Regions from separate parts of the Pectobacterium odoriferum genome, predicted to be linked through region 3. Evidence: predicted binding sites of a transcription regulator. Region 3 holds the regulator's gene; each other region holds the start of a gene.
The links. Region 3 encodes Fur, which represses iron uptake genes when iron is present. Its sites were predicted from a motif close to ATAATAATGAGAACNACTATCAA; they were not measured.
Positions count from the first base shown of each region.

Region 1: the regulator Fur is predicted to act here: its motif matches at 783-805, upstream of EO763_RS18615 (TonB-dependent siderophore receptor).
Region 2: the regulator Fur is predicted to act here: its motif matches at 938-960, upstream of EO763_RS02610 (isochorismate synthase).
Region 4: the regulator Fur is predicted to act here: its motif matches at 1,172-1,194, upstream of exbB (tol-pal system-associated acyl-CoA thioesterase).

Region 1 covers NZ_CP034938.1:4,125,676-4,127,886, reverse strand. The annotation lists gene EO763_RS18620 (helix-turn-helix transcriptional regulator) at 1-655, opposite strand, end outside; gene EO763_RS18615 (TonB-dependent siderophore receptor) at 1,078-2,211, shown strand, end outside.
Region 2 covers NZ_CP034938.1:574,725-576,935, forward strand. The annotation lists gene EO763_RS02605 (MFS transporter) at 1-650, opposite strand, end outside; gene EO763_RS02610 (isochorismate synthase) at 994-2,190, shown strand; gene EO763_RS02615 ((2,3-dihydroxybenzoyl)adenylate synthase) at 2,187-2,211, shown strand, end outside.
Region 3 covers NZ_CP034938.1:1,536,067-1,538,277, reverse strand. The annotation lists gene fldA (flavodoxin FldA) at 1-495, shown strand, start outside; gene fur (ferric iron uptake transcriptional regulator) at 825-1,274, shown strand; gene glnS (glutamine--tRNA ligase) at 1,337-2,211, opposite strand, start outside.
Region 4 covers NZ_CP034938.1:420,316-422,526, forward strand. The annotation lists gene EO763_RS01880 (TRAP transporter substrate-binding protein) at 1-623, opposite strand, end outside; gene exbB (tol-pal system-associated acyl-CoA thioesterase) at 1,310-2,211, shown strand, end outside.

The DNA of each region.
Region 1 (2,211 bases), 2.4 Mb from region 3:
CACCGCTGCTTTTCTCCTGCGCCACGCTGGCGGTCAATGAAGTAAACGCCTCGATAATCAGGCTCATACACTGCATTTCCAGATAAAGGCGCTGGAGCGGCGTTTGGCAAGGTTCAGCGTCCAGCGTTTGTAAGGCAATCGCTAATGCCTGTCGGGACGGTGTCCACAAGTGTGTCGCCAGGTGAGTCTGTGTGAAATCGTGGATGGCCTGCCAGTCGCCAACGGTATCCAGCATATTGCCGTACAGCCATTCTCTGTCGAACGTCAGCGTAATCGTTCGCTCATACTCATCACGCTTGCCGATGCGGGTAAACATTGTCGGCTCTGTCAGCGCAATCAGCGAGGCCGGCTGGTTCTCTCCCAGATGCAGTTCCTGATGACCAAATGAGATATGCGCATTGCCACTCACCACGATGGCCAGCTTGATCGCGCCATCCAGCAGATTTTGGGTTTTCATGTTGTGGCGATTAATCACATCCGCGGTATGCAAGATCAGATGCGGGTTGAGCTGCACGACAGTGAACGACCCGAATAGCACTGGCGTGTTATCGATCAGCCGAGGGCCGATAAAACGGTAATTGTTCGCGACCAGACTCGATTGCTGAACGATGTGATCTTTATAGATTGGCTTTGATGACTGAGTGAAGCTGCGCACGTGATTACCTACCTGATTAAACCCTTCGACCTGCGCCTTCCATTTTGATGCTTTGGCAAAACATTTTGCTGCTAGAGCAAACCCCGTCCTGAATGACAAATGTAACAATGACCGCGTCAAAATGGTAATGCAAATACTTCTCAATAGCATTTTTCGTTGAGGACGTCACATTGCACGATAAAGGCATTTTCCATTTCCGGCAATGCGGAGAAAAGGGCTGATTGATTACACACAGCATTTCATAACAACACGACGTGATGCTATTGGCATGACGCTTCTCCCCGATAACCGCCACGTTTGCGCGTTTTATCTCCGCCGTTATTCAGCGTTTTGCTGATTGTCGTTAGGTGTCGCTGTACCGGCTGCGATGTTGATCCTTTTTCAGGCTACTTATTCATTTCTTACAGGGCAGGATAATTTTGATGAAACTACCACAATCGCGTCGTTATCTGGCGACGCTTATTGGCGTTAGCTGCGGGATGACATCGTTTCTGAGCGCTGCGCAGACCGCGCCTTCAACAGAACCTGCCCCACAGGTGCAGAGTCAGGCCGAAAGTAAAGCATCGGGCGATACGATGGTGGTGACGGCCGCTGAGCAAACCCGTCAGGCTCCGGGTGTGTCGGTGATTACGGCTGAAGATATCAGCAAGCGTCCGCCTGCTAACGATCTGTCCGATCTGATTCGCACCATGCCGGGCGTCAATCTGTCCGGTAACTCAACCAGCGGCCAGCGCGGTAACAATCGCCAGATCGATATCCGCGGCATGGGACCAGAAAACACGCTGATTCTGGTGGATGGCAAGCCCGTGTCGAGCCGTACGGCGGTGCGTTACGGCTGGCGCGGCGAGCGCGATACCCGTGGTGACACCAACTGGGTGCCTGCCGATATGGTCGAGCGTATTGAAGTGCTGCGCGGCCCAGCGGCGGCGCGCTATGGTAACGGTGCAGCGGGCGGTGTGGTCAACATCATCACCAAGCAGCCGAGTCAGGAATGGCACGGCACCTGGAACACCTTCTTGAACGCGCCGGAGCATAGTTCGGAAGGCGCAACCAAGCGTACTGATTTTAGCCTGATGGGCGGCCTGACCGACAGCCTGAGCTTCCGCCTGTACGGCAACCTGAATAAAACTGAGGCTGATGCACGCGATATTAACCAAGGGCATCAGTCCGCACGCGCGGGCAATCAGTCAGCTTCACTGCCTTCCGGACGCGAAGGGGTGCGTAATAAAGATATCAATGGCCTGTTGCGCTGGGATATGACCGAGCAGCAGTCACTGGAATTCGAAGCGGGTTCCAGCCGTCAGGGCAATATCTATGCGGGCGATTCGCAAAATACCAACACCAACCCGCTGGTCGTGAGTAATTATGGCAAGGAAACCAACCGCATGTACCGCCAGAACTTTGCGGTTACGCATCGCGGCTACTGGGACAGCGGCGTCAGCTCTACGTCGTACCTGCAATATGAACGTACGCACAATACCCGTATCCTTGAGGGACTGTCTGGTGGTTTAGAAGGGATTTTTGATACGACGAGTCCGAACCAATATGGCACGATA
Region 2 (2,211 bases), 960 kb from region 3:
AACAGGAAAAGAGGCGATGCCAGCAGGTCATGTAATACCGAAGCGTTCGCTGTCGCGGGTGACGAACCTTGCTGAACCCGGTGCGTCGGCGGCATGGAAGGAAAAAACCACAGCACTAACAGCGCCAGTAGCAGACCGCCGAGGCCGAAAATATAAAACGGCGCTTGCCAGTTAATTCGGTGCGCCAGTTCCAGCGACAGCGGCATGATGACAATCGCCGCGAGCGAAAAACTCATGCCGACATAGGCCAGCTGCTTTCCGCGTTCGTTGGCCGGCACAATATCGACAACCGCAGCCATCAAGACACCGGATGCCGGCCCAGCAACACAGCCCGCCAGAATAAACAGCAGCAAAAGATCGGTTTGGCTGGTGGCAAACATGCAGGCTGCCGTCAGGCCAAAGCGCAGCGTTAGCAGCACGATCAGAGCATGTTTACGGTTAAATCTGTCCAGATAGGGAGCGGCGAGGAAGCCGACGATGGCGGAGGCAAACGTTGCACCGCCGCTAATGTAGCCGATGTTCTTAGCATCCATAGACAGTGCGCTAACGAAATCGGGGCCTAGCGGCATCACCATCATCAAGCTACCGAGGGAAAGCATATTAATGAGCAGCGCCAGATGCACAACGGATCGGGTGTGCGGGCGGTACATGCTTTCATCCATGACAGGCTCACATTTAGACATAAATAGTAAAATATTTGCGCAGTCTAGCGCAGCTTAATTTCTCTGACAATAAATGATAAGTATTTTCATTATCACCTGTGATGTGGGTTTTATAATCAATACATTCTTGTTGCTAACCATTACCCATTATGAAACATGAACAAAAAAATTGATTAACATCAATATAACCCCTAATTAATAGGCGTGAATAACCATTTTGTGGAAGGATTGACCGAACACGTTACTTCAGTGTAATTTAACTGCGCTTAATATAAATGATAATGATTTTAATAATCATTGGTATTTGATTTGCGAGCGCAGGAGCTGTCTTGTGGATACACTGATTACAAAAACTGAAGCATTTAGCGGGCTAACCTATTCGGAACAGACCGCTTTTTTATATGCATCGGAACACCGAAGCCTGTCTACTTCAGGCTTATTTGAACGTATTTCGTCCCCTGTTTGTGTTCCTGGCTCGCACGATGACAGGCTTAGCCCTGCAATCGCGCAGGCATTCCAGCGAGCGCGTCAGGCAGGGCAGTCGCTGCCTATTGTTGTGGGGGCGATTCCCTTTGATACCACGCAACCATCTTGTCTCTATATCCCTGATAGTTATGCCGTTACGACGAAATCTGAACTCGTCAGCCGCGCCCGTAAGCACACAGCTGCGGGCCCTACCGCACTAACGTTAAACAGCGTCCCGGACGAATGTCAGTTCAAGTCCATCGTGGCAGAGGCGGTTGAGCGGTTCCGCCGTGGTGAACTGAGCAAAGCGGTGCTGTCACGCGTTTTGGACATTGAGCTGACGAGCCCCGTTAAGGCGCAAACGATCCTCAATACCCTGATGGTGCAGAACGCGGGTGGATACCACTTCTCACTGCCGCTGCCGGATGGTTCGGTATTGCTGGGCGCGAGCCCGGAACTGCTGGTGCGCAAGCAGGGGAACGTCATTGTTTCTAATCCGCTGGCGGGATCGGCGCGACGGATGAACGATGAACATCTGGATTACCTGAACAGCCAGCGCCTGCTGAAATCGGGTAAAGACAAGCACGAGCATAAGCTGGTGGTGGATGACATCCGCCAACGCCTGATGCCACTGTGCTCGTCGTTAACCATTCCTTCAACCCCTTCGCTAATGAGCACCGCTTCTATGTGGCATTTGTCTACCGCTATCCGCGGTGAACTGACGAACCCAGAGATGACGGCACTTCAGGTTGCCTGCCAGCTCCATCCTACTCCCGCACTGTGCGGCTTTCCCACGCAGGAAGCGCGTCAGTTGATCGCCGAGCTGGAACCGCACGATCGTGGCGTATTCAGCGGCATCGTCGGCTGGTGTGATGCCAACGGCGATGGTGAATGGGCGATAGCGATTCGCTGCGGCACCATCAAACACAACAAAGTCCGCCTGTTTGCCGGTGCGGGCATTGTTGAGGCGTCCGTCCCCGAGGACGAATGGGCTGAAACCGCCGCCAAATTAAACACGATGCTGAATGCGTTTGGGCTTAACTCAGGTGTGGATGGACTATGAGCATTGAATTTACGCCCTGGC
Region 3 (2,211 bases):
ACTGGCAACACTGAAAACATCGCCAAAACGATTCAACAGCAGTTAGGCACCAACGTTGCTGATGTTCATGACATCGCCAAAAGCAGCAAAGAAGACCTCGAAGGTTTCGATATTCTGCTGCTGGGTATTCCAACCTGGTATTACGGTGAAGCTCAGTGCGATTGGGATGACTTCTTCCCGTCGTTGGAAGAAGTGGATTTCACAGGAAAATTGGTTGCCCTGTTTGGCTGCGGCGATCAGGAAGATTATGCAGAATACTTCTGTGATGCCATGGGCACCATCCGTGACATTATTGAGCCTCGCGGCGCGACGATTGTCGGCCACTGGCCAACAGAGGGCTATTACTTTGAAGCTTCTAAAGGTCTCGCCGACGACAATCACTTCATCGGCCTGGCTATCGATGAAGACCGTCAGCCTGAACTGACCAGCGAACGCGTGACAACGTGGGTGAAACAGATCAGCGATGAGCTGAACCTGCAAGAACTGGTTGGCTAAGCCATTTTGGCTCTGATAATCCCTATCAGAGCCAAAATAGCATTGATAGGTAAAACCTTTCATAATAATTGATACATTTTTTTAACTTCTATCAGTAAACCTGTACAATAATCCCATCGGCTTTGTACGTGCATCATCATTTCCTCATTCATCAACAACGAATTGCGTTGTATACCAATAGTGTGAATGGGGACAATATTGTTAACATTCGCTTGTTTTCATTTTGTATGCGCGGTTCTATAATTGAGACGCTTTTGCATTTTTTGAGCCGACCGATGTCATAGGCTAGGCAGCCTCCATTGATAAGTAAGCAACAGGATTAAACCCGCATGACTGACAACAATACCGCATTAAAGAAGGCCGGCCTGAAAGTCACTCTTCCAAGACTGAAAATACTGGAAGTGTTACAGGACCCTGTCTGCCATCACGTCAGTGCGGAAGATTTATATAAGAAACTGATTGATATGGGCGAAGAGATTGGTCTTGCTACCGTCTATCGCGTACTCAACCAGTTTGATGATGCGGGTATCGTAACCCGTCATAACTTCGAAGGTGGCAAATCCGTCTTTGAATTGACGCAGCAGCATCATCACGATCACTTAATTTGCCTCGACTGTGGCAAAGTCATTGAATTCCGCGATGAATATATCGAAGCACGTCAGCGCGAGATCGCAGAAAGACACGGCATCAAACTGTCCAACCACAGTCTGTATCTCTATGGGCATTGCAGTGAAGGGGATTGCCGAGAGGATGAAACCCTGCACGATTCCACACGATAAATCGACCGCATAAAAAAATAAAACCGCCGAGGCGGTTTTATTTTTGTCTTCTACTGGTGGCCTTAGCCTACCCAGGTATCTCGCAGTCCAACCGTACGGTTAAACACCAGATGTTCTGCACTGGAGTAAACACGGTCAGCACAGAAATAGCCTTCACGCTCAAACTGATACGCTTTCTCTACTTCCGCCTGCGCCAGACTCGCTTCCACAAAACCTTGCGTAATTTTCAGTGAGTCTGGATTAATCGTCGACAGGAAGTCGTCCGCCGCCCCCGGATTGGCCACACTGAACAGGCGATCGTACAAGCGGAATTCTGCTGGTACCGCGTGTGCCGCAGAAACCCAGTGGATAACGCCTTTCACTTTACGGCCGTCAGCCGGATCTTTGCTCAGCGTTTCCGCATCATAGCTACAGTAAATCGTGGTGATGGTGCCCTGCTCATCTTTCTCAATGCGCTCTGCTTTGATCACATAGGCATTACGCAGACGCACTTCTTTACCCAGCACCAGACGCTTGTATTGTTTGTTGGCTTCTTCACGGAAGTCGGCGCGATCGATGTAAACTTCGCGGCTAAATGCGACCTGACGTGAGCCCATTTCCGGCTTGTTCGGATGGTTTGGCATCGCGACAAACTCTTCATGCTCGGCGGGCAGATTCTCAATCACGACTTTGACCGGATCCAACACGGCCATTGCACGCGGAGCATTCTCATTCAGATCGTCACGGATACAGGACTCAAGCGCGGCCATTTCCACGTTGTTGTCCTGCTTCGTTACGCCAATGCGCACACAGAACTCACGGATAGATGACGCGCTGTAACCACGACGGCGTAAACCAGAGATGGTCGGCATACGCGGATCGTCCCATCCTTCAACGACGTTTTCCACAACCAGCTGATTCAGCTTACGCTTGGACATAATCGCGTATTCGAGATTAA
Region 4 (2,211 bases), 1.1 Mb from region 3:
CCGTCAATCACGCCGGTTTGCATACCGCTGAAGACTTCGCTGACGCCCATGGCAATCGAGTTGGCCCCCATCGCTTTTAGCGTTGCCAGCGCGACTGGGCTACCCTGTACGCGAATTTTCATGCCCTTGAGGTCTTCAGGTTTTGCAACGGGCTGCTTGGTGATTAAATTACGCGTTCCCGCGTCCATCCAGCCCAGAAAAATCAATTTTGATTTACTGCTATGGGTAATTTTGTCACCAATTTCCTGACCAATTTTTCCATCCAGCACGTTGTGAAGATGATTTTCATCACGGAAAATATAGGGCAGAGTGAAGACTTCTATTTCTGGTAAAATAGCGGCGACGGGCGTCATTGATACGCGGATAATATCAATCGCGCCGAGCTGCGCCTGCTCAATCATTTGTTTTTCATCACCTAATACGCCTCCGGGAAAGGTTTTAATTTCCAGCCTGCCATTAGTAGCGGCCTTTAATTTCTCTCCCATTTTTTGTACAGCAACGACATTAGGGTAACCTTCAGGGTGAACATCGGAGGCTTTAATTTGTTGTGCCTGAATCGCTTGGCTCATCAGGAGTGCAGTAGAACCGAGACAAACGCCGATCAATGTTTTCGACAGCTTCATTGAGTTATCTCCAGAGGTAGGGTGACAGTATCGATAATCAAATGGCGATTTAAAAATATAAACCCATGAAAAATAGTGTAATGAAGAGTGGGTTTAATGATGAGAAGACGACCGCCTATTACGTATTATTGTGGCGTGTGTCAGTATTCTCTGCGAGTTAAGCTAACCTATTATACAACTTCGTAGAATGACTCGTGTCACAAAAGAAAAAGCTAATATGAAATGCTATTTTATATGGACTTTATTCCTATTTGACTTATAGGAATATACGTAACTTGGTGTTTTTATTTATCTTATTATGTACATATATATCTATTTATTTCAGTAAACTTATCGCCAGTTATCATGAAATGGTGTGATAACTTAATGTTGATCACAAAAAGCCGATCGTAAAAATTTTGGTTAACACTGTGTTTTAGGGGGATCTCCCGCCTGATATATTCCTGAATGCTATTATTCTTGCCGTTCTTATGCTTTTCCTGCTGATGTGCGAGCAATACCCTCTGAAATCCTGTCAAAACGCAAGGAAAGTGCGTTATCTGATGTAAATAATAATGAGAACGACTATCAATTCGTTCAGGGTTTGGTATCATTTCAGGCTGCGTTATTGCGGCATTATACCTGTGGGTATGTGCGGATATTGTACAGAACAGATGATTGTACAGAACGAATGGTGGAGGCACAGCGTGAAGACGGCTGTCAATAATACAACTCAACAGGTGTTATCAACCTGGCAAAAAAAACGTGGCGCGTTCAGCGCATTTTCCCGTAGCGTGCTGGTTATCCTGCTGTGTACGGCGGGACTAAGTGGAAATGCGTTTGCGGCTCCGGCAACGACACCGTTATCGACAGAGAATGCAGCGCCAGCCGCGCAGCCTGCTGCTGCGTCCCCTTCTGCTCCTGTGACGACCGATGCACAAGCCCCGACATCAGCGCTCACGCTGCCTGCCAGCGCGGCACCGGGCACCAATAACCTGATGAAAACCGATTTGTCCGTCTGGGGTATGTACCAGCACGCGGATGCCGTGGTGAAAACGGTGATGATCGGTTTGCTGCTGGCTTCCGTGATTACTTGGGCGATCTTCTTTAGTAAAAGCGTTGAGATGTCTGGCGCGAAACGTCGTCTGCGCCGTGAGTATCTGGCGTTGGAACAGGCGAAGACGCTGGACGACGCGCTGGAAACCGCTGACGCATTCAAAGCAGGCAGCGTCGCACAGCAACTGCTGGTGGATGCGCAGAACGAACTGGAGCTTTCCGCGCGTTCTGATGACAACAATGGGATTAAAGAGCGCACCGCGTTTCGTCTGGAACGTCGCGTAGCGGCTACCGGGCGTCACATGGGACGTGGTAACGGCTATCTGGCAACGGTCGGCGCGGTTGCACCGTTCGTGGGGCTGTTTGGTACGGTATGGGGCATCATGAACAGCTTCATCGGTATCGCACAGACGCAAACCACGAATCTGGCGGTGGTCGCACCGGGGATCGCAGAAGCTTTGCTGGCGACGGCGATTGGTCTGGTTGCTGCAATTCCTGCGGTGGTTATCTATAACGTCTTTGCACGCTCGATTGCCAGCTACAAAGCGATGGT